Saccharopolyspora erythraea: one gene and its partner. The protein of the gene in region 2 interacts with the protein of the main gene of each other region in a pairwise test. Links are inferred from orthologs where the notes say so. Each region holds a gene or a part of one and is shown on either strand. Other genes may lie near its edges. The genes, in order: uvrA and uvrB.

Evidence for each region.
Region 1: the proteins of uvrB (region 2) and uvrA interact in binary tests that used the Escherichia coli proteins (3 or more experiments, as listed by UniProt). The link is inferred for Saccharopolyspora erythraea from one-to-one orthologs.

The regions. Positions count from the first base shown.
Region 1 is NZ_CP054839.1:6,626,570-6,638,104, reverse strand. What follows is about bases 5,256-8,713. They hold uvrA (excinuclease ABC subunit UvrA), read left to right. Parts: upstream 5,256-5,651; coding sequence 5,652-8,513; downstream 8,514-8,713. Other genes in these bases: HUO13_RS29620 (serine hydrolase domain-containing protein), read right to left, coding at 8,631-8,713. Outside these bases: HUO13_RS29660 (SDR family oxidoreductase), read left to right, coding at 1-127; HUO13_RS29655 (hypothetical protein), read left to right, coding at 219-962; HUO13_RS29650 (LacI family DNA-binding transcriptional regulator), read right to left, coding at 998-1,999; HUO13_RS29645 (alpha/beta fold hydrolase), read right to left, coding at 2,207-2,971; HUO13_RS29640 (hypothetical protein), read right to left, coding at 3,011-3,433; HUO13_RS29635 (MBL fold metallo-hydrolase), read right to left, coding at 3,412-4,089; HUO13_RS29630 (maleylpyruvate isomerase family mycothiol-dependent enzyme), read right to left, coding at 4,374-5,159; more of HUO13_RS29620, read right to left, coding at 8,714-10,007; HUO13_RS29615 (TetR/AcrR family transcriptional regulator), read left to right, coding at 10,114-10,800; HUO13_RS29610 (PLP-dependent aminotransferase family protein), read right to left, coding at 10,963-11,535. UniProt on the Escherichia coli protein: The UvrABC repair system catalyzes the recognition and processing of DNA lesions. UvrA is an ATPase and a DNA-binding protein. A damage recognition complex composed of 2 UvrA and 2 UvrB subunits scans DNA for abnormalities.
Region 2 is NZ_CP054839.1:1,537,583-1,548,619, forward strand. Bases 5,232-8,191 are described here. They hold uvrB (excinuclease ABC subunit UvrB), read right to left. Parts: upstream 7,809-8,191; coding sequence 5,655-7,808; downstream 5,232-5,654. Other genes in these bases: HUO13_RS07105 (FAD-dependent oxidoreductase), read right to left, coding at 5,232-5,523; HUO13_RS07115 (SPW repeat protein), read left to right, coding at 8,101-8,191. Also shown: pip (prolyl aminopeptidase), read right to left, coding at 1-725; HUO13_RS38020 (hypothetical protein), read right to left, coding at 847-975; HUO13_RS37310 (SHOCT domain-containing protein), read right to left, coding at 1,095-1,358; HUO13_RS07090 (response regulator), read right to left, coding at 1,528-2,190; HUO13_RS07095 (sensor histidine kinase), read right to left, coding at 2,187-3,338; HUO13_RS07100 (hypothetical protein), read right to left, coding at 3,545-4,225; more of HUO13_RS07105, read right to left, coding at 4,339-5,231; more of HUO13_RS07115, read left to right, coding at 8,192-8,538; HUO13_RS07120 (DUF402 domain-containing protein), read left to right, coding at 8,628-9,182; HUO13_RS07125 (hypothetical protein), read left to right, coding at 9,362-9,841; HUO13_RS07130 (PucR family transcriptional regulator), read left to right, coding at 10,006-11,037. UniProt on the Escherichia coli protein: The UvrABC repair system catalyzes the recognition and processing of DNA lesions. A damage recognition complex composed of 2 UvrA and 2 UvrB subunits scans DNA for abnormalities.

The DNA of each region.
Region 1 (11,535 bases), 5.1 Mb from region 2 along the record:
GGCGCTGGGGACCCTCGACGACGACGGGGTTTTCTCCGTCGTCCCGGCGGAGTGGCGGACTGCCGTCGTCGAGCAGGCGGAACGGCTCGCCTCCGGCCGGACGCCCAAGCCTCCGACCCCGTGCTGACCTCCCGGGGGCCGCTCCGGCAGTGGACTTCCGTGGTTCGGCGGGCGACGTTCGTTGCGGTCGCTCGCGCCGATCGGCAGTCTTGACCGCGATGAGGTGGTGGGCAGGCAGATCCAGGTCGCGGCGGATTCTGGCGTGGCTGCTCGCCGTGCTCGCGGTCGCACTGGTGGCGGCGGTGGCGGTCGTCGTGGTGTGGTTCCCCTCGCTCGCGGCCACGACGTGTCCCGGCTGCTATGGGCTGGAGCGGGTGGCGCCGGGCCTCCACGCGGAACCCGGACCACCGGCGTCGCATAGGCAGCAGGTGATCTCCGCGGTGGAGCATGCGAACCGGCGCGTCGACCGCTTCTATGGCGGCAGGGTGAGCTCCCCGCGGATACTCGCCTGCCTCACCGACGACTGCTACCGGCGGATCGGCGGAGGCAGGGAACGCGGCATCGCCGTGCTGAACAGCGCGGTGATGCTCTCGCCGCGCGGCGTGGACCCGGTCATCGCCTCGCACGAGATGTCGCACGTCGAACTGCACACCCGGCTGCACTCGGAAGGTGCGCGGGTTCCGCAGTGGTTCGACGAGGGCCTGGCCGTCCTGGTCTCCGACGACCCGCGCCATCTCGCACCGGCGACGGCGCCGGACCGCTGCCTGGTACCGGCGGAGGGACCGCTCCCGGTGACCTTGGACGACTGGCTGAAGGCCGCGGCGGCCGACCCCCGCACCTACGCCAAGGCGGCGTGCCGAGTGGACGGCTGGGTCACGGCCCACGGCGGATCGCACGCCGTGCTGGACCTCGTCCGACGTCTCAACGCGGGCGAGGAGTTCCACGCGGTCACCGGGATGTGAATGGCTCGACCAGCCGTCGGCGTCCTTCCGTCGATTCAGTCCCGCGGTGCCGTCGACCGCCGCTCCACCAGCCCTATCGGCAGATCGCGCACCGCGCCTTCGTCCGCCGTTCCCGCCAGCAGCTCGAACAGCAGCTCGGCGCAGGCGGCACCGGCTTCGCGCGGGCGCAGGTCGATGGCGGTGATCGGCGGATCGGTGTGCGCCAGCGGGCCGCTGTCCACGCACGCGGCGAGCAGCACGTCGCGCCCGACCTCCCGGCCCGCCTCACGCAGCACCGGCAGGGCGGCCGCCGCCGAACCGTCCGGTGCGCAGACGAGCGCGTCGATGCCGGGTTCGGCGGCCAGCAGCGCGCGGATCTCGTCCTGAGTGACCTCCGACGGTGCGCCGTAAGGCAGCTCGCGCAGCCGGACGGCGGTTCCCCTGCGCTCGCACCACTCGCGGTAGGCGCGCTGCAGGATCGCGCCCCAGTCGGTGATGGTGCTCGACGCCAGCAGCGCGGGCCGCGAGGCCCCGGTGTCGTGGAGCCGGTCGAGCAGCCGGGACAGCATCGCGGCGTGGTCCGAGCGGACGGTCCCCGCCGGTTCGGCGTCGCCGGTGAACCGCTCGCAGGTGACCACGGGCACCGCCGACGCCAGCAGGCCGTGCACGACCGGGTCGGTCACCAGCGGGTCGCCGAGCACCACCCCGTCGAGGCGGTGGAACGCGGCCCGCGCCCTGGCGCTGCGCGAGGTGAGCAGCGTGACGTCGTAGTCGTGCCGCGACGCCTGGTCGATCACGCCGAACACGAACGACATGTAGTACTCGGAGCGCGTCAGGACCTCCGGCAGGTGCAGCCCGATCGCCCCCGTCGTCGCCGCCCGCAACGACCGCGCGGAGAGGTTCGGCGTGTAACCCAGCCGGTCGGCCGTGTCGGCCACCAGCTTCCGCGTCTTCTCCGAAACCCGGCCGGACCGGCGCAGGGCGTCGGACGCGGTGGTCTTGGAGACCCCGGCCGCCCGGGCGACCTCCACCAACGTAACCGGGGCGTCTGCGCTCACCTCCCGTACGGTAGTCGCCGCACCCCGCCCGGCGAACACCGACCGCGACCGCGTTGCGCAGGGCGTTCGGCGGCCGGATCAGCCGTCTTCGTCAGCGTCGGTGGCCGGGTTGCCGCCGTTGTCCGCGTCGGTGCCGTGATCCGCCAGTTGCCTGCGCCGGCTCGAACGAACAGCGCCCGCATCGCCGAATCCCCTTGCCGCAACTGGTCAAACGGGGAGGTCGCGTGCCAGGAACGGCAGTACGCGGGGGAGTACGCCGGCCGAGTCGTTCCAGCCGCGCACGTGGTCGGCGTCGGGCAGGGAGAAGAACGCCGCGCCCGTCCGCTCGGCGAAGATCCGCATCGGTTCGTGCCAGGGGTCGGCGGTACCGGCGTACATGAGCATCGGGACGTCGGCGGCGGCCAACTCCGCGTGCAGGCCCGGCTCGCGCGAGTACGCCGCGTAGTTGGCCCGCAAGGCTGTCGAGTCGGCGGCTTCGATCACGGCGGCGAATGCGGGATGGGCGAGGGCTGCGCGTTCCACGAGCGGGTACGGGTCGGCGTCCGCCGGGAGGCCCAGGGCGCGCAGCATCGGGTCGATCGCGGAGCGGAAGCCGTCGAGGGGGTCGAACGCGCCGGCGACCAGGCGGGTCAGCCGCTCGGGAGCGTGCACGGCTACCGCGTAGCCGGTGAGCGCCCCCAGCGAGTAGCCCCAGAACGCCGCCCTCTCCACACCGACCGCGTCGAGCACGGCGGTGACGTAGTCGGCGCGGCGCGGCAATGCGTATGCCGCCGGGTCCCGCGGAGCGTCGCTGCCACCCAAGCCCAGGGGGTCCACCGTGATCACCGCATGGGTCGCCGCCAGCGTCGAGGAGTAACCGGCCAGCGACCAGTGCGCGCCGACCTGGAACATGCCCGGGTGCAGCACGAGCGGCGGACCCTCGCCGAAGACTTCGTAAGAGATCCGGAGACCGTTGCTCCGTGCGACGGGCACTGCTGCTCCCTCACGTCTTTCCCAGCGAGGCCCGGAAACTCAGAACCCGACGGTGGTTTCGTGGACGTGCTGCCAGCGGAAGCCGTTGGGAGCGGCTGGGTCCTGGCGGAGGACGGCCGTGGTGCGGCGCTGGGTTGTTCCGCCGTGGTGGCGGTGGGTTTCGCGGAAGCGCACCACCGCGAGGCCGGGAGACGACGCCACGAGTTCGATGTCGTCGACGCCGATCTCCAGGCCGGGGGCGGTGTTGCGGGCTTCGGCCAGCCCGCTGAAGAGATCCTCGGCGGCGAGGGCCGCGCCTTCCGCGGTGGTCATGGTGAAGCCGGGCGAGTGCGACTCGCGCAGCTCGTCGAGAACCGACGAGTCGCACTCGGTGCCCAGCCAGCGTGCGAGCAGGCGGTGCTGCCGCTCGACTTCGGCCGCGACGCGCCCGGCGAGGTCGGTCACCAGCCGCGCTCGCGCCACTCGGCGAGCTTCGGGCGCTCGGCGCCGAGGGTGGAGTCGTCGCCGTGCCCCGGGTAGAACCAGGTGTCGTCGGGCAGCTCGGCGAAGACGCGGGTCTCGACGTCGTCGATCAGCGAGCGGAAGTCCTCCGGCGACGTGGTCTTGCCGACCCCGCCCGGGAACAGCGAGTCGCCGGTGAACAGGTGCGGGTGACCGGCCGGGTCGCGGTAGAGCAGGGCGATCGAACCCGGCGTGTGCCCGCGCAGGTGGATGACCTCCAGCGCGGCCTCGCCGACCTGGATCGTCTCGCCGTGCTCGACCAGGCGGTCCGGCGGCACCGGCAGCTCCGCCGCGTCGGCCGGGTGGGCCATGGTGTAGGAACCGGTCTGGCCCGCGATCGACCCCAGCGCCTGCCAGTGGTCGCCGTGGCGGTGGGTCGTGACGATCGTGCGTAGGCGCGGGCGCTGGTCGTCGTGGCCGAGCAGGTCGGCCAGCCGCTCGGAGTCGTTCGCCGCGTCGATCAGCAACGCGTCGCCCGTCCGGCGGCAGACCAGCAGGTAGGCGTTGTTGTCCATCGGGCCGACAGACATCTTGGTGATGGTCAGCTCGTCCAGCTCGCGCCGGGCCGGAGCGCCGCCGGCCTCGACGTGTCCCGTGTACTGTCCTCGTGGCTCCACGCCAGCGAGCCTAACGGCAGGTGGAGGCGCGGCTCACGTCAGCCGTGGGTGAGTTTCCCGCGCGGCGGATCATCCGCCCGGCCCAGGCAGCGGGCCATGCAGCCGCCGACGGCCTACACAGCGGGAAGCGACCACACAGCGGACGGACGGCCGCCCAGCCGACCACGCCGCCCAGCCGACCACGGCGGATCAGCAGCCGGACTCCCGAGCTACGGCGTGTTGCGCATGGGACAACCGCGCACTTCCGTTGCGGGAGAACACAGAACGGCCCCGGAACCAGGCCCTCAGAGCCAGGGCGGCAGGGTCGGCAGCGGGTCGCCGGTGAGCCGCTCGCCGCTGGTGCGTCCGAGCAGCCACCCCAGCATCGCGCCGGGGTCGCCGTGCACCTGGCTGGGCCGCGACGTCGTCCCGCGCAGCTCCCAGCTGCGCTCGCGCCCGTCGAAGTCGACCACGACGGTGAGCGCGGGCACATCGTGCCTGCCGCCGAACTGCTGGACGACGTCCTCGAGGACCTCCTCGACGTCGGGGCGCGGGATGTCGTCGAATCCGAAGCCGTGGTCGAGGTCGACCAGGTGCACCCACACCTCCAGCAGCCGCCCGCGCAGCACCCCGTGCGCCGGGATCGGGTCGCCCGCGCCGTCGAGCACCTCGGCGGTCCACGCCCACACCGGCAGTTCGCGGGCGGCGCGGGCGAAGCGCTCGCACGACGCCGCGAGGTCCTCCAGCAGCAGCTGCCTGCCGCGCACCGCGCCCTCGTCGATGTCGGCGTCGCGGTCCGACGCGCTGGCGTACATGGGGTGCTCGACGCCTGTGCGCGCCCACCGCAGCAGGTTCAGGAACCCGTCGGCATTGCGCGCCACGTGCGATATGACGTGCGCCCGGGTCCACCCCGGCAGCAGGCTCGGCCTGTGGATCGACAGCTCGTCGAGGCTCCTGGCGGTCTCCATGAAGCGGTCGCTGGCCTGCTCGATGGCGGCCAGTGCGACCGAGGTCCGGTGGGCTAGCTGCGCGGCGCCGGTGGTGCTTTCGATGTTGCTACGGTCGCCGGCCCCGAGAGCGATGTCAGCCATGGGTCGTCCTCGCTTCAAAAGGGGATTGCCGGTGCTGCACGCCGGTGAGGTTTCGAGCGTAGATGCGAGGGCGCCGAGGCCGACAGTGCCCATTCCGGGGTAATTTTGCGTATCGTCGGACGAGGCCCCGGCGCGGTGACGCCGTCCTCACGGTCGGTCACTCGTTCAGGTGACAGCGGGTGACAGTGGACACAGGTCACGCGGTGGTGGACCGGACGCGATCCGAGACTGTCGGTGCCCCCGAATAGCATTGATGTGCGACGTCCTGCAGGCGTTTCACCCCGGCGCCGACCGCGGTGCGGCACCCGGCGCACCACCACCGGTGCGCGGCCGTGCACCACTGCGGTGCCGATGCCGGTGTCTCGCTCGGGACGTGCCCGCTGACCCGTTGGGGCCGGCACCGCCTCCTGCCCACACCCGGGCCCGTCCGACACCGGGCCCGCACCGCCGGGGGGTCGCACCCGACCCGGCGAGAACTTCGAAGGGATTGCAGTGGCTGACCGCCTTGTCGTCCGCGGCGCCCGTGAGCACAACCTGCGCGGGATCGACCTCGACCTGCCCCGGGACAGCCTGATCGTGTTCACCGGGCTGTCCGGCTCCGGGAAGTCGAGCCTGGCTTTCGACACGATCTTCGCCGAGGGGCAGCGACGCTACGTCGAGTCGCTGTCCGCCTACGCCCGGCAGTTCCTCGGGCAGATGGACAAGCCCGACGTCGACTTCATCGAGGGCCTGTCCCCGGCGGTTTCCATCGACCAGAAGTCGACCAGCCGCAACCCGCGGTCCACGGTGGGCACCATCACCGAGGTCTACGACTACCTGCGGCTGCTCTACGCCCGCGCGGGCAAGCCGCACTGCCCGGTGTGCGGCGAGGCGATCAGCAAGCAGACCCCGCAGCAGATCGTCGACCAGGTCCTTGCGATGCCCGAGCGCACCAAGTTCCAGGTGCTGGCGCCGGTGGTGCGCAGCCGCAAGGGCGAGTACGTCGACCTCTTCGAGAAGCTGCAGTCGCAGGGCTACGCCCGCGCGCGGGTCGACGGCGTGGTGCACCCGCTGGAAAACCCGCCGAAGCTGAAGAAGCAGGAGAAGCACGACATCGAGGTCGTGATCGACCGGCTCACCGTCAAGCCCAGCGCCAAGCAGCGGCTGACCGACTCGGTGGAGACCGCGCTGCGGCTGGCCGACGGCCTGGTACTGCTGGAGTTCGTCGAGGTCGAGGAGAACGACCCCCACCGCGAGCGCAAGTTCTCCGAGAACCTGGCCTGCCCCAACGGACATCCGCTGGGTGTCGACGAGCTGGAGCCGCGGTCGTTCTCGTTCAACTCCCCCTACGGCGCCTGCCCGGACTGCGTCGGCCTGGGCATCCGCAAGGAGGTCGACCCGGAGCTGGTCGTGCCCGACGAGGAGCTGTCGCTGGAGGAGGGCGCGATCGCGCCGTGGGCCGGCGGGCACACCGCCGAGTACTTCACCCGGCTGCTGACCTCGCTCTCGGAGGCGATCGGCTTCCGGATGGACACCCCGTGGAACCGGCTGCCGACCAAGGTCAAGAAGGCGGTGCTGCACGGCACCAACGACCAGGTGCACGTGCGCTACAAGAACCGCTACGGCCGCACCCGCTCCTACTACGCCAACTACGAGGGCGTCATCCCGTTCCTGGAGCGCAGGCTGGAGCAGACCGAGTCCGACTACGCGCGCGAGAAGTACGAGGGCTACATGCGCGACGTGCCGTGCCCGGCGTGCGACGGCACCCGCCTCAAGCCCGAGATCCTCGCGGTGACGATGGAGGGCGCCGAGACCGGTGAGATGTCCATCGCCGAGGTCAGCGCGCTCAGCGTCCGCGAGTGCGCGGACTTCCTGAACGGGCTGGTGCTCGGCCAGCGCGAGGAGATGATCGCCGGGCGGGTGCTCAAGGAGGTGCAGGCGCGGCTGGGTTTCCTGCTCGACGTCGGCCTGGACTACCTGTCGCTGGACCGCGCCGCGGGCACGCTCTCCGGTGGTGAGGCGCAGCGCATCCGGCTGGCCACCCAGATCGGTTCGGGCCTGGTCGGCGTGCTCTACGTGCTCGACGAGCCCTCGATCGGCCTGCACCAGCGCGACAACCACCGGCTGCTGGAGACGCTGAGCCGCCTGCGCGACCTCGGCAACACGCTCATCGTCGTCGAGCACGACGAGGACACCGTGCGCAGCGCCGACTGGATCGTCGACATCGGTCCCGGCGCCGGTGAGCACGGCGGTCGGGTCGTGCACAGCGGGCCGTACAAGGAGCTGCTCGACAACGAGGCGTCCGTCACCGGCGACTACCTGGCGCGGCGCAAGCACATCCCGCTGCCGGAGACCCGGCGGCGCAACGACCCCAAGCGCCAGCTCACCGTCGTCGGCGCCCGCGAGCACAACCTGCACCGCATCGACGTCTCGTTCCCGCTCGGCTGTCTGGTGGCGGTGACGGGGGTGTCCGGATCGGGCAAGTCCACGCTGGTCAACGACATCCTGGCGTCGGTGCTGGCGAACAAGCTCAACGGCGCGCGGCAGGTCCCCGGCAGGCACACCCGCGTCAACGGGCTGGGCAACGTCGACAAGCTGGTGCAGGTGGACCAGTCGCCGATCGGGCGGACCCCGCGGTCGAACCCGGCGACCTACACCGGCGTCTTCGACCACATCCGCAAGCTGTTCGCGGCGACGACCGAGGCCAAGGTGCGTGGCTACCAGCCGGGCCGGTTCTCCTTCAACGTCAAGGGCGGCCGGTGCGAGGCGTGCGCGGGCGACGGCACGCTGAAGATCGAGATGAACTTCCTGCCCGACGTCTACGTGCCGTGCGAGGTGTGCAAGGGGGCCCGGTACAACCGGGAGACCCTGGAGGTGCACTACAAGGGCAAGACGATCGCCGAGGTCCTGGACCTGCCGATCGAGGAGGCCGCGGAGTTCTTCAAGCCGATCAACGCCATCCACCGCCACCTGCGGACGCTGGTGGACGTCGGCCTCGGCTACGTCCGGCTCGGGCAGCCCGCGCCGACGCTGTCCGGTGGCGAGGCGCAGCGGGTGAAGCTGGCCAGCGAGCTGCAGAAGCGCTCGACGGGCAAGACGGTCTACATCCTCGACGAGCCGACGACGGGTCTGCACTTCGAGGACATCCGCAAGCTGCTCGGCGTGGTCAACGGCCTGGTGGACAAGGGCAACACGGTGATCGTCATCGAGCACAACCTCGACGTCATCAAGACGGCGGACTGGGTGCTGGACATGGGCCCGGAGGGCGGTAACGGCGGCGGCGAGCTGATCGCGGAGGGCACTCCGGAGGACGTCGCCGAGGTCGAGGACAGCTACACCGGCCGCTTCCTGGCGCCGATCCTCGCCGAGGGCTGATCCCCGCGCCCGGACGCTTCCCGGCGCCGGAGATGCGATCCCGCCTGATCAGGATGCACGTGATCAGGCGGGACCGCCGAGGATTCGCGGGGCGGGCCGGGCGGGCGCGCCGCCTGATCAGGGCGTGGCGGGAGCGCGGCTGAAAAGCCTGCCCCCGAGGTCCACGCCCACGACGGCGCCGTCGTCGTCGCGGGTGAAGTAGCCGCGCTCTCCCTGCAAACCGCCTTCGGTGACGACGTACTCGTCGCCGTCGCCGGGCAGGAAACCAGCGGCGGCCGGCGGGTAGTCCGGGGGCATCTCGACGTCCGAGGCGAGGCGGATCGCCGGCCTGATCCCGACCCCGAGGGTGAGCCGGGAGCCGTCGGTGGCGATGTCGAGGTACATGGCGTCGTTCTCGTAGCGTCCGGCGACCTCCCGGGCCCGGGTGTCGTCGTGGGGCACCGGCTGCGGGTCCCGGTCGATCACTCCGAGGTAGTGCTCCAGCGCCCACCGGACGACGGCCCGGTTGCACGGGTGGCCGTCCGGGCCGGCGTTGGACAGCGAGACGACGGCGAAGTCGCGTTCGGGCGCGATGAGCAGCTCGGCGAACTGGCCGTTGCCCGATCCGCCGTGCCCGATGGTGCGCACCCCGCCGGCGTCACGCAGGAACCAGCAGATCCCGATGCCGTCGCCCAGGGAGCTCGCCCGCAGCGCGACCGTCTGCTCCCGCATGCGGTGCAGCGCCTCGGCGGGCAGCACGCCGTCTCCGGTGCCGAGGTGGAACCGGGCCCAGCGCAGCAGGTCGCTCACCGACGACACGATGCCGCCGCCCGGGTCGTTGCCGCGGGCGCCTGCTCGCCACGCCTTCCACGGCCGCGCGAACCGCAGTTCCCCGTCGTCGCCGCGGTTGTGCCCGACGGCGAAGGACCGGACCACGACGTCGTCGAGGTCGAAGAAGGTGTTGGACAGCCCGACCGGCTCCAGAACCAGTGCGGCGATGGCCTTCTCGAAGGGCAGGCCCGTGACCTTCTCGACGACCAGCCCGGCCAGGTTGTAGCCGGCCTGGCTGTAGGAGGCGCGTTCGCCGGGCTCCGCGATCATGGGCAGGTCGGCCATCTCGGCTACGAAACCGGCCAGCGATCCGGCCTCGTCACCGGCGTCGATGACGTTCCAGTCCAGTCCCGAGGTGTGGTTGAGCAGGTTCAACACCGTGATCTTCGCGGCGGCCCGCTCGTCGCTGAGTCGCAGTTCGGGGATGTAGCGGCACACCGGTGCCTCCAGATCCACCATTCCTTCGACGGCCAGGCGCATCAGCGCGGTCGCGGTGAAGGTCTTCGTCACCGACGCCAGGTGGAACAGCGTGTTCCCGTCGACCGGCCGCGGGTTGTCGACGCTGGTGACGCCGTGCGACGCGTGGATCTCCCGGCCGTCCGCCCACACCCCGGCGGCGACGCCGGGGATGCCGAACTCCGTCGCGGTCGCCTCGACCGCACCGGCCAGCTCGCGCTGTGTCATCGGATTCCCCCTTCGAGCACTTGAACTAAGTACAAGCAAGAACGTAGACCCGCCTTGAACAAAGTTCAAGGAAATGCCTGAACTTTGTTCAACTACGCTGGAGGCCATGCCGCGAGACACGCTGACCGCAGACCAGATCGTGCGCGCCGCGATCGCGCTCCTCGACGACGAGGGGCTGGACGGGCTCAACATGCGCAGCCTGGGCAAACGGCTCGGCGTGGCGGCCACTGCGATCTACTGGCACATCGCGACCAAGGAGGAGCTCGTCCAGCTCGCCGGCGACGCGATCTGGGGCGAGGTGGAGCTGCCCGATCTGGACTCCACCGACTGGCGGACCGCCGCGACCGCCGTGGCCACCAGTACGCACGCGATGCTCGTCCGGCACCCCTGGCTCGGGCAGGCGTTCGGCAGCTACCTGCTGGCCGGGCCGGAGAAGGCCCGCCGCGACGAGCACACGCTCGCCATCTACGAGAAGGCCGGTTTCGCCCCCGACGACGCCGACCGCGCGGCGGCCACCGTGCTGATCTTCGTGCTCGGCAGCGCCCTCGGGCCCGCGGCGCAGGTCTCCCTGACCCGGCGGCTGAACCGCGACGGAGGCAACGCCGAACAGCGGCTCGCCGAGACCATGGCCCGCAGCGCGGAGATCGCCGAGCAGTTCCCGCGGCTGCGCGAGCGCATCGGCACCCCCGCCGCCGTCGACTACGCCGCGGCGCCCGACAACACCTTCGAGTTCGGTCTGCGTTCCATCCTCGACGGCTTCGAGGCCCGCCTCGCCGAGCGCGGCGGCGGGTGACCGCCATGGCCGCCCGCGTTTGCCCCGGATCGTCGGCAGAGCCTCGACCAGTCCGTTCAACTGGCCGGGGGAGGTGCTGTCGCAGTGCCCTGTTGGCGTACTCAGAACACGACCACCGGCGGTCGTCTCTCGTGGGGCAGCGTCGGCGATGTCCAGCCGGTGTCACGAGCGGTTGTTGCGTGCGAGTGCCCGACCGATCGTGCGGGCCCCGTCGGGGAAGGCGCCGGGGTTCGGGCCGGAGTAGTTGAGCCGGAGGTAGTGCCCGGTGGGCTCGGCGGGGAACCACTCGTCGCCGGGGGCGATGACGACTCCGTCGGCTTCGCAGTCCTGGACGAGCTTCGCCGCGTCGGTGGTGTCCGGCAGTCGTACCCACAGGTTCAGCCCGCCCTGGGGCACCGCTTCCAGATGCGCGGTGGGGAGGTGGTCTCGGATGGCTTCGGCGAGCAGGTCCCGACGTGCGGCCAGCTGCTGGCGGAGGTTTCGCAGATGGGTGTGCCACGCGGGTTGGGTGACGACGTCGAGCGCAACGGCCTGGAGCATGCCGCTGACGTACATGGACACGGACTGGGCATCGGCGAGGATGCGTTCGCGCGCGGGACCGCGGGCGATGATTCCGGCGATGCGCACGGCCGGGGACACGCTCTTGGTCAGCGAGCGCAGGTACACGACGTGTCCGGCGTCGTCGCGGGCGGCGAGGGGTGCGGGGTCGGCGGTGATCCCGAAGTCGTGCGCCCA
Region 2 (11,037 bases):
TCCTCCAGCCAGGAGCCGCGCCGCCAGAAGTGCGTGACGATCCGGGCGAAACCGAGGGCGAAGGCCGGGTCCTGGAACCGTGGACTCGGGCTCGGCGAGGTCGGCACGATGGCGTCCTCCCACTCGCACCAGTCGCGGGCTGCCTTGTTGCGCACAGCCGGATCGGGGTGCATCAGCAGGCGGTGATAGGCATCGGCGAAGTCCCCGTCCCGGTCGGCCTCAGGTATTCCGGCCCGGAACCGCGCCCATGCCTCCGGGAAGACCTCGCCCAGCCCACGGGTGAGCAGGTCGGTTTCCGCCCGTCGACCGGTGGCCAGTCCGCACAGCACCATCTCCGTGACCCGGTGCGGATGCCGCTCGGCGTAGAGCAGGCCCAGTACCGAGCCCCAGGAGCCGCCATGCACCAGCCAGCGGTCGATACCCAGGTACTCACGCAGCTGCTCCATGTCGGCGAGCAGGTGCTCCGTGGTGTTGGCGGTGAAATCAGCGCCGGGCTCACTCGCATGCGGCGTGCTGCGGCCGGACATCCGCTGGTCGAACAGCACGGTTCGGTAGGCGGCGGGGTCGAAGAACCGGCGCATGCCGACCGAGCAACCCGAACCCGGCCCACCGTGCACCACCACCGCCGGCTTGCCCCGCGGGTTGCCGCAGACCTCCCAGTACACCCGATGCCCGTCGCCCACATCGATCATCCCGGACTCGTAAGGCTCGATCTCTGGATACACCCGCCGCCTCCACCCGAAAGCACGTGCGCGATCGCGATCCCGTCGCTCAGCTCCGGCGACGAGGCCCCCGCTCGCGGCTACTGTACGCAGAACTCGTTGCCCTCCGGGACCTTCTGGAACATCACGCGGGCCCTTTTCCGTCGGGGTCCCGCACGGCTGCGAAGTCGTCCCACCGCTCGCGCGGCCCCCAGAAGCGGGCCTGTGCCGCCGGATCGCGCGCGTCGAACGTCACTTGGAACTTGAGGCCCATGCGGACATCACGTCCGCGCCCCAAGCTACCGGGTGGAACCGACCCCAACCGGTTCCACCCGGTGCGGCTGCTCGGTGCCGCCGGGCGCGGCTGCTCGGTGCGGCCGCGCCCGGACGGCGTCAGCCCAGTTGGTCGAGCCGTTCCCGGTACTCCTCGGTGCTGATCTCACCTCTGGCATAGCGGTCGGCGAGAACGTCCTTGGCGCGCTGGGCACCGGAGCGGTCGCGCTGCCGCGAGCCGCGGACGGCCAGCCAGACCACAGCGGTGATCAGGCCCGCGAGCAGCAGCAGGAAGAACAGGCCGATGATCCAGCCAGGGCCGCCGTGCGGCGGTCCCCAGCCTCCGGGGTGTCCGAGCAGTTGCGTGATGATCTGGGTCGCCATCGTCGTCCCCTCCGCTGTCGCGAGGCCGGCCGGGTGCCGGCGCACTGCGTGGTTTGCGGATCCAGATTGCCGCCGGCCAGGCGTTTTCGTCGTCAGCCCGGGAGCGGCTGTTGGGCTGCGCACCTCGACGTAGACGGCCTGCGCGGCATGCGGAGGGCGCGACCCCGCCTCAGCGGGCGCCGCCGGCCAGACCGGACTGGTATGCGATGACGACCAGCTGTGCGCGGTCGCGGGCGTGCAGCTTGATCATCGCGCGGCTGACGTGAGTGCGGGCGGTCGCCGGGCTCACCACGAGCCGGTCCGCGATCTCCTCGTTGGACAGTCCCTCCGCGACCAGCGACACGATCTCGCGCTCCCGCTGGGTCAGGCTGCCCAGCGCCGGGTGCGGGCGCCCGCCGGAGGCCGGCTTCGCAGTGAACTCGTCGATCAGCCTGCGCGTGACCGCCGGTGACAGCAGCGACTCCCCCGCCGCCACCACGCGGACCGCCCGCAGCAGCTCGGCAGGGTCGGTGTCCTTGATCAGGAATCCGCTGGCCCCAGCGCGCAGAGACTCGAACACGTACTCGTCCAGTTCGAAAGTGGTGAGCATGACGACCCGGGTACCGGCCAGCCGCTCGTCGGCGGTGAGCGTGCGCAACGCCTCGATGCCGTCGAGCACCGGCATCCGCACGTCCATCAGCACGACGTCGGGGTGTTCCCGCCGGACGAGCTCGACCGCCTCGCCGCCGTCGGCGGCCTCGCCCACCAGCTCCATGTCGGGCTCGGCGTCGAGCAGCACGCGCAGCCCGAGCCGGATGAGCACCTGGTCGTCGGCGACCGCGACCCGGATCATCGGCTTCCTCCGAACGGCAGGTGGGCGTGGACCAGGAACCCGCCCTCCGGGCGCGGTCCCGCATCGAGAGTGCCGCCCACGGCCGCCGCGCGTTCCCGCATTCCCACGATCCCGTGACCGCCGGAGCCGATATCGTCGGTGAGCCGGGCCCGTCCGTCGTCGCTGACCCGCACCTCGACCGCGCCGGGGAGGTAGCCGATCACCACCGTCGCCGTGGCCGGGCCCGCGTGGCGCAGCACGTTGGTCAGCGACTCCTGCACGATGCGGTAGGCGGCGAGGTCCACGGCGGCGGGCAGCTCACCGCGCTCGCCGGTGGTGCTGGTCCGCACCGGGAGCCCGGCGGCGGTGATGCGCCCGGCCAGCGCGTCGAGCTGGCCCAGGCCCGGGGTCGGGCCGCGGTCGCCGCTCTCGGGGCGGCGGAAGACGGCGAGCGTGCCGCGCAGTTCGTCCAGCGCCTCCTTGCTGGTGCGCCGGATCGCCTCCAGCGCGGGCCGGGCCTGCTCCGGACGCTGGTCGAGGACGTGCAGGGCCACCGCGGACTGGAAGTTGATCGCCGACAGCCCGTGCCCGACGACGTCGTGCACCTCCTGCACGACCCGGATCCGCTCCTCGTAGGCACGGCGCCGGGCCTGCTCCTCCCGTCCGCGCCGCGCCGACTCCCGGTACATGCGCGCGATCGTGCCGATCGCCCACGGCACCACCAGCAGCGCGGTCGCACCGAGCAGCGCCGAAGGCAGCTCCACCCAGAACCGCGGGCCGACCAGCCGCGGCACGTGCCCGGCCATCACGACGACCAGGGCGCCACCGCACAGGATCGCGCTGCGCCGCAGCGGAAGGCGCGCGGCTGCGGAGTACGCGGCGAAGGCAACCGTCAGGAACACCGGCCCGTAGGGGTAGTCCGACGCGAGGTAGCCGGCCGTCACCGTCGCGGCGCCCGTCAGCGCCGCGACCGGCCACACCCGGCGCAACGCCAGCGCGGCGGCGGCCAGTCCGAGCAGCACGTAGGCGAGGGCGTCGAGCGGCCGGTGCGGCGGCACCTGCCACACCGAGGCGAACCGCGACCCCATCACGACCACCGCGCCGAGCAGGGCGGCGAAGGCCGCGTCGGTGCCCAGCACGCGCGGGTCGGGCTTGACGGCGAAGCGCATGCGATGACGATAGGCCGATCACCGGCCCGCGACATCGTCGCCGCGACGTAGCTCGCCTACGCCGGTGCGCGTACGGCGTCGGCCGCGGGGCCGTACCGGCACACAGCTTGTCTTCGATCAAAGATCCCGGAGCCAGAGGACGCCTGAGGTTCCGCCACCCACACCGCCACGCAAGGTGAGTCCAAAAGCAAGTTCACGAAAGCCCCTCAGAGCCGCTCGTCCAGCCGTTCCCGCAACGGCTCGTAGTCGTGGCCGGGGAAGATCCGCGGGAAGATCTCCAGCATGTTCCGCAGCTCGTCGGCCAACACGTCGAACTCGTCGCATCCGCGGTCTACGTCCGCGAACAGATACTGCCAGCCCAAGGCGCCCTTGGTCACCAGCAGCGCGTCCAGGTACCCGCCGTAGTCCAAGTCGAGCAGGTACAGCTCGCTGGTGCCGTCGAAGTACCACACCTCCGGAGAGGTGGCACCCGCCGGGAAGCGCAGCCCCGAGAGCGCGCCGTCGCCCGACACCGGGTGTTCGTCGAAGGGGTGCATGTGCCGGTACACCTGCGACTCCGCCTCGGTGGCGTACTCGGTCTCCAGGTAGGCACCCGTCTGCGCCATCGCTCCGGCCAGGTGGCACACCGAGAACTCGCCGACCAGGTCGCCCGCACGCCACTTGCAGCCGACGACCTCGAAGCTCAGGAAGTGCCGCCTCAGCGCGGGATCCAGCACCACTCCGTGCTCGTCGGCGATCAGGGCGAAGGCGTTCTGTGAGTTCGCGATATCGGCGACCGGCCCCAGTTCCTCATGCACCAGGTCCACTTCCGCGGCGCCGCGGAGCTCGTCGAGCATCGCGACGTACCGGAGCTCGTAGTCGCTGAGCTCAACCGGGCCGTACCCCATGTCGTCAACCTTCCGCGAACCCGCCGCCTCCAGCGCACTTCCGCGCGCTCCCGGTCGTGGCGTATGACGTCGGCCGCGCGGGTCGGGTTCCATCTCGGTGCGACATCGCGGGATCAGCGGGAAATCGGGGTGTCCCACTCCAGTTGCTCGCGGACCGCCTCGGCTTCGGGAGCCGGCGTGTCGGCGTAGCGGCGGCTCAGCCGCCCGAGATCCTCGGCGCGTTCGGCGTGGCTCGCGTCGATCCCGGCACTCATCTGCCCGCTGTTTACGATGTTGCGCTCGACCCTCGGACGCCGCAGCCGCTCGTAGGCGTCCAGGGCGGGTTCGAGGCCGGGCGAGTCGCGGAGCGACTTGGCCAGCACCACCGCGTCCTCGAAGGCCATCGAGGCGCCCTGACCGGTCGCGGGCGATGCCGCGTGCGCGGCGTCCCCGACGAGCAGCGCGCCGCGACCGCGCCACCGCGGCGAAGCCGCGAGGTCGTGCGCGTTCGTGGCCAGTACTTCGTTGGTCGCCTCGACTATGCCCGCTGCGGGCGTCGCGTCCGGTCTCAGGGCCGCCACGAGCTTTTCGCGCAGCATCTCGGTGGACTCGGTGCTGTCCAGCAGCGGTCCGGGAAGGCGCGCGAACCAGAAAGTCCTTCCCTCCGGGGAAACCGCGTAACCGAACGCGCTTGCGCTGCCCCGCACCATCTCGATTCTCCCGGGCTCGTGCGGCGGTGTGGCGTGACCGGAGTAGCCGTAGTAGACCTGTTGTCCCGCATAGCGCTTCGGAGCGGCGGCGGGGTCGACCACTGCGCGGACAACCGAGTGCAGGCCGTCAGCGCCGACGACGAGATCCGCCTTCGTGCTGGTGCCATCGGCGAAACGCGCGACCACGCCGTCGCCGTCAGCGGCGCACGACTCGAACCGGACGCCGTACTCGATCGGGATACCGCGCCGCCGGACCTCCGCGCGCAGCACCGCGCACAGCTCCGCGCGGCGGATGCAGCGGTAGCGCCGCAGCGGATTCTCCTGCTCTCCCATGGCCGAGACGGCGATCTGCTGCCCGTCACTGCCGGTGACGCGCAACGAGGTCAGCTCGAAACCGGCTTGCGCCACCGGGACCGCGGCGCCGATCTGGTCCAGGGCCAGCATTCCGCCGCTCGCCAGCGTGAGGAAAGCACCGATGTCGCCGCCGTCGTCCCGGTACGCCTCGTGGACGCTGACGTCGAATCCCGCCTTGTGCAAGGCCAAAGCGGCCGCCGACCCCGCGAGCCCACCACCGGCGATGACGATCCGCACGCCTGACACCCCTCCCATCCGCGACACCCGGACGCGTTCATTGTCCGGGGGTCGCGGTGAAAAGGACGAGAGCCACGCGAAAAGCCGACGCGTCGCCCGGCTCGCCGGGTGCGGTCGCGTCCGGTCTCACCGGGCGCCAGCCGCGAGTCTCACTCGATGCCGGCGGCGTCCATCCCCCGCAGTTCCTTCTTCAGGTCCTGGATCTCGTCGCGCAGGCGGGCCGCCAGCTCGAACTGCAGGTCCCGGGCCGCGCTCATCATCTGGTCGTTGAGCTGCTGGACCAGGTCGGCCAGCTCGGCGCGCGGCATCGACTTGATGTCGCGGTCCTCCAGCAGACCGGCGCTGCCCACGGCTTCGCCGCTGGGCTTCTTGCCGCGCGAGACGTTGCGGCCCGAACCGCCGACGGCCACCTCCTCGGTGTCCTCCGACTCGCTGTAGACCCGGTCGAGGATGTCGGCGATCTTCTTGCGCAGCGGCTGCGGGTCGATGCCGCGTTCCTCGTTGTAGGCGATCTGCTTCTCGCGCCGCCGGTTCGTCTCGTCGATCGCGTGGCGCATCGAGTCGGTGATCCGGTCGGCGTACATGTGCACCTGCCCGGAGACGTTTCGCGCGGCGCGGCCGATCGTCTGCACCAGACTCGTGCCCGAGCGCAGGAAACCCTCCTTGTCGGCGTCCAGGATGGACACCAGCGACACCTCGGGCAGGTCCAGGCCCTCGCGCAGCAGGTTGATGCCGACCAGCACGTCGAACTCGCCCAGCCGCAGCTGGCGCAGCAGCTCGACCCGGCGCAGCGTGTCGACCTCGGAGTGCAGGTAGCGCACGCGGATGCCGAGCTCGAGGAAGTAGTCGGTGAGGTCCTCGGCCATCTTCTTGGTCAGCGTGGTCACCAGCACCCGCTCGTCGCGCTCGGCGCGCTCGCGGATCTCGTGCACCAGGTCGTCGATCTGGCCCTCGGTCGGCTTGACCACGACCTCCGGGTCGACCAGCCCGGTGGGGCGGATGACCTGCTCGACGAACTCGCCGCCGGCCTGGCCCATCTCGTACGGGCCGGGCGTCGCCGACAGGTACACCGTCTGCCCGATCCGGTCGGCGAACTCCTCCCAGGTCAGCGGACGGTTGTCCAGCGCGCTGGGCAGCCGGAAGCCGTGTTCGACCAGGGTGCGCTTGCGGGAGGCGTCGCCCTCGTACATGCCGCCGACCTGCGGGACGGTCACGTGCGACTCGTCGATGATCAGCAGGAAGTCGTCCGGGAAGTAGTCGATCAGGGTCGCCGGGGCCGAACCGGCGGGCCGGTCGTCGACGTGGCGGGAGTAGTTCTCGATGCCGGAGCAGAACCCGACCTGGCGCATCATCTCGATGTCGTACTGGGTGCGCATCCGCAGCCGCTGGGCCTCCAGCAGCTTGTTCTGCTTCTCCAGCTTGGCCAGCTGCTCGTCCAGCTCGGCCTCGATGCTGCGGATCGCCTTCTCCATCCGCTCCGGGCCCGCCACGTAGTGCGTCGCCGGGAAGATGCGCACCTCGTCGACCTCGCGGACCACCTCACCGGTCAGCGGGTGCAGGTAGTACAGCCGGTCGATCTCGTCGCCGAACATCTCGATGCGCACCGCCAGCTCCTCGTAGGCGGGGATGACCTCGACGGTGTCGCCGCGCACCCGGAAGGTGCCGCGGGCGAACGCGATGTCGTTGCGCGTGTACTGCACGTCGACCAGCGCCCGCAGCAGCACGTCGCGGTCGGTCTCGCCGCCCACCTGCAGCTGGATCGAGCGGTCCAGGTACGACTGCGGGGTGCCCAGGCCGTAGATGCACGACACCGACGAGACCACCACGCAGTCGCGGCGGCTGAGCAGGTTCGACGTCGCCGAGTGGCGCAGCCGCTCGACGTCCTCGTTGATCGAGGAGTCCTTCTCGATGTAGGTGTCGGTCTGCGGGACGTAAGCCTCGGGCTGGTAGTAGTCGTAGTAGCTGACGAAGTACTCGACGGCGTTGTCCGGGAAGAACCCGCGCAGCTCGTTGGCGAACTGGGCGGCCAGCGTCTTGTTCGGCTCCAGCACCAGCGTGGGCCGCTGGACCCGTTCGATCAGCCACGCGGTGGTCGCCGACTTGCCGGTACCGGTGGCGCCGAGCAGCACCACGTTGGTCTCGCCCGAGTTGATGCGGCGTTCCAGGTCGTCGATCGCCTGCGGCTGGTCGCCCGCGGGCTGGTAGTCGCTGACCATCCGGAACCGCCCGCCCGTGCGCGGGATGTCGCTCACGGGGCGGAACTCGGAGTGGGCCAGGACGGGGTGCTCAGTCGCGAAAGCCATAGCCTGCCGAACCAGATCTTGGGGGGTGGACACTTCCGGCGTCGCCGCCGTCGGTCATCCACGCTACCCCCAGGCACCGACAACGCACCGATGTCGCCTCCGAGGCGCCACACGCGCCACACGAGTCACCGCCGCCACAGACCGCCGCTGTGCCTCCCGCAACCCAGTTGGCACTGGCGTCCCTGGTTGCCGGTGAGCCGATGCCGAACGGCTGCCGCGGGCTGATACTGGGGTCGACCGCTCCGGCAGGTCCGCCACCGGGACGGTCGCAGCCGCTTCTGGAGGTGGTGTGATGTCCACCAGTACACCGATCACCGGGCATCCTGACCTTGCCGAACTGCGCGCCCGCTACGACCGGGCCGCCGAGACCCCCACCGCGCAGGCCGCGGACGGGGCGATCGTCCTCGGCGGGCTGTTCGTCGCCCTCTCCCCCTGGATCGCGGGGTTCAGCGGGGTGGGCTCGCTGGCGATGAACAACTTCGTCACCGGCATGGCCACGGCGGTCCTGGGTCTGTGCTTCGCGGCGGCTTTCCACCGCACGCACGGGATCGCGTGGGTCTGCCCGGTGCTGGGTCTCTGGGCGATCCTGTCGGTATTCATCATCAGCGGGACCGCGATCACGGCCACCACCGTGCTCTGCAACGTCATCGGCGGCGCGGTCGTGCTGCTGGCGGGCCTTGCCACCATGGCCCCGTCGATGATGCCGCAGCGTGGGGGAAGGAGAGCCTGACCCCGACCCGATCGGAGGTGGCGAGTATTGGCGCAGGAAACCGGGCGCGGCGTTGGACGCGACGCCGCGCCCCTGCATAGGGTGAGGTCGTGACGACCCAGCGCGAGATCGCCGACCGGCTGGGGCTGCCGGTCCACCCGCCGAAGACCGAGATCTTCGACCTCGCCGCGCGCACGAACACCGACCCGAAGCAGATCGTCCGGGACGTCGACCTCTACCGCGTGGAGCCGTTCGGCCTCTACCTCGCGCGCCCGATGCCGGGCCACCCGAGGCTGCGCTACTTGTGGTCGTGGCTGCTGCCCGGACTCGGGCTGCGGATCAGCCGCTTCGACTGGCAGCCGGGCCACAGCCGGGATCTCGACTTCTACCTCGACGTGGTCGGCATCGAGCGCGGTGAGGACCGCTGGCGCACCGTGGACCACTACCTGGACATCGAAGTCCGCACCGGCCGCGAGGCGCGACTGCTCGACATCGACGAGTTCCTGGTTGCCACCAAAGCGGATCTGCTCGACGAGCCCACCGCGCGACGGGCGCTGGAGACCGCCTGCGCCGCCGTCGAGGGACTTGCCCGGCACGACTACGACCTGGCGAAGTGGTTGCGGCACAACGGAATCGAGCTTTCCTGGCCCAGGCACCATTCCTGAGTCTGCCGAAGCTGTGAGCACGCCCGCTACCGCCATCCCGGTGACGAAGGCAGCACCCGCGGAATCGATATCCGACGACTTCTGAAAAGTTATGTTAAAAGTCGCTACTGTTGATCTCCGCCACGGTTTTTGCCATTAACCTCTGCCCCGTGGGCATGGTGGCTTCTTCTCCTCGGCTGGTGGACGTTATCGACCTGTTCAGCGCGCGGCGGTCCCATTCCTCGGGCGCCGTGATGGGACTGGACGTGTGCCGCGTCGAACCCTGGGGACTGTCGCTGGAGTGCTCCACTCCCGAGGACCCGGCCGCCGACAGCGAGGTCACCTGGCTGCTGGCCGACCTCGGCCTCAAGCTCACCCGCCACCGCCCGCGCCGCAGGCACTCCCGCCGCGGGCCGAGCCTGCTGACCGCGGTGCACATCGAGCGCGACACCCGCTCCTGGACCACCACCGACCTGCTGCTCGGCTTGGAGGTGCCCGACCAGAGGCCGGCGCGCATCGCCCAGTACGAGGAGTTCGCCGACGCGGTCTCCGGTGGGCTGATCCGGCTCAGCGAAGCCGATTACGCGCTGCGGACCGTGCACCGCACGCTGGAGGAGATCAGCATGCACCGCGACCTGAACCAGTGGCTGGCCCACCGCGGCATCTTCGACATCTGGTGAGCTGCTGACCCTCGCCGCGAGCCCCGGGTGCCCACAGCCCATCGGTGGTGTCCCCGGCTCATGCCTGGCCCGCCCGCGGCCCGCGCGCGGCGGCGGTTAGCTTCGATACCGAAGGGTGAGCGCGGCCTCCGCAGCGGCGGGGCCGCCGGGTAGCGGAGCACCAGATGGTCAAGCTGGACCGGTTGATCAACGTCCTCGGTGGACTGGGCGCCAGGCTCGTGTGCGCGCCGCGCAGCAGGCGGACCGAGCTGCGCTCGGTGGCGCTGCACGACCCGGCGGAGCCGGCCGAGCGATCCGACGACGTGCTGCTGGCGGTCGGGGTCGACGCGTCGGCGGCGGCGGAGCTGCTCGCCTCCACGCGCGCGGCCGTCGTCGTCTTCCGGGCTTCCGAGCTCGACGAGCGAGCGCTGGCGACCGCCGGTGAGCGCGGTGTGGCGGTCGTGGTCGCGGCGCCGGAGGTGTCGTGGGGCCAGCTCGCCGGCGTCGTCTACGGCCTGGTGCTGGAGGGACGCGAGACCGAGGCCGGGCGCGGGCCGACCGACCTGTTCGCGCTCGCCGACACCCTCGCCGGGTCGGTGGGCGGGCCGGTGACCATCGAGGACCACCACTGCGGTGTGCTGGCCTACTCCAGCGAGCAGACCGGTGCCGACCCGGCCCGGCTGGAGACGATCCTCGGGCGCAGGGTGCCCGAGGCGGTGCGGCGGGAGCTGGACGCCCGAGGCGTTTTCGAGCACCTCGCGGCGTCGGACCAGCCGCTCTTCGTGCAGCCGCTGGAGACGGGTGCGGGACGCGGCCGGGCGGTTGTCGCCGTGCGGGCGGGTCGCGAGCTGCTCGGGTCGATCTGGGTGGAGACGCCCGCTCCGCTGGGCCACGCCGGCGAGACCGCGCTGGTCAACGGGGCGCGCACGGCCGCGCTGCACATGCTGCGCAGCCGCGCGAGCGCGGACCTGGAACGCCAGATCGAGTCCGACCTGGTGATCGGGCTCGTCGAGGGCGACGGGGACCCCGCCGCCGAACTGAGCAGGCTGGGGTTCCGGGGATCGAGCTTCCGGGTCGTTGCCGTGCAGGCCCACGACGGCGGCGACCACGCCGCGGCGGCGCTGCTGGCCTTCGAACGCGCGACGACCGGGTTCGGCTGGACGCGGCCGGGCCGAAGCGCGCTGTTCGCCAACACCGTCTACACCGTCCTCCCCGAC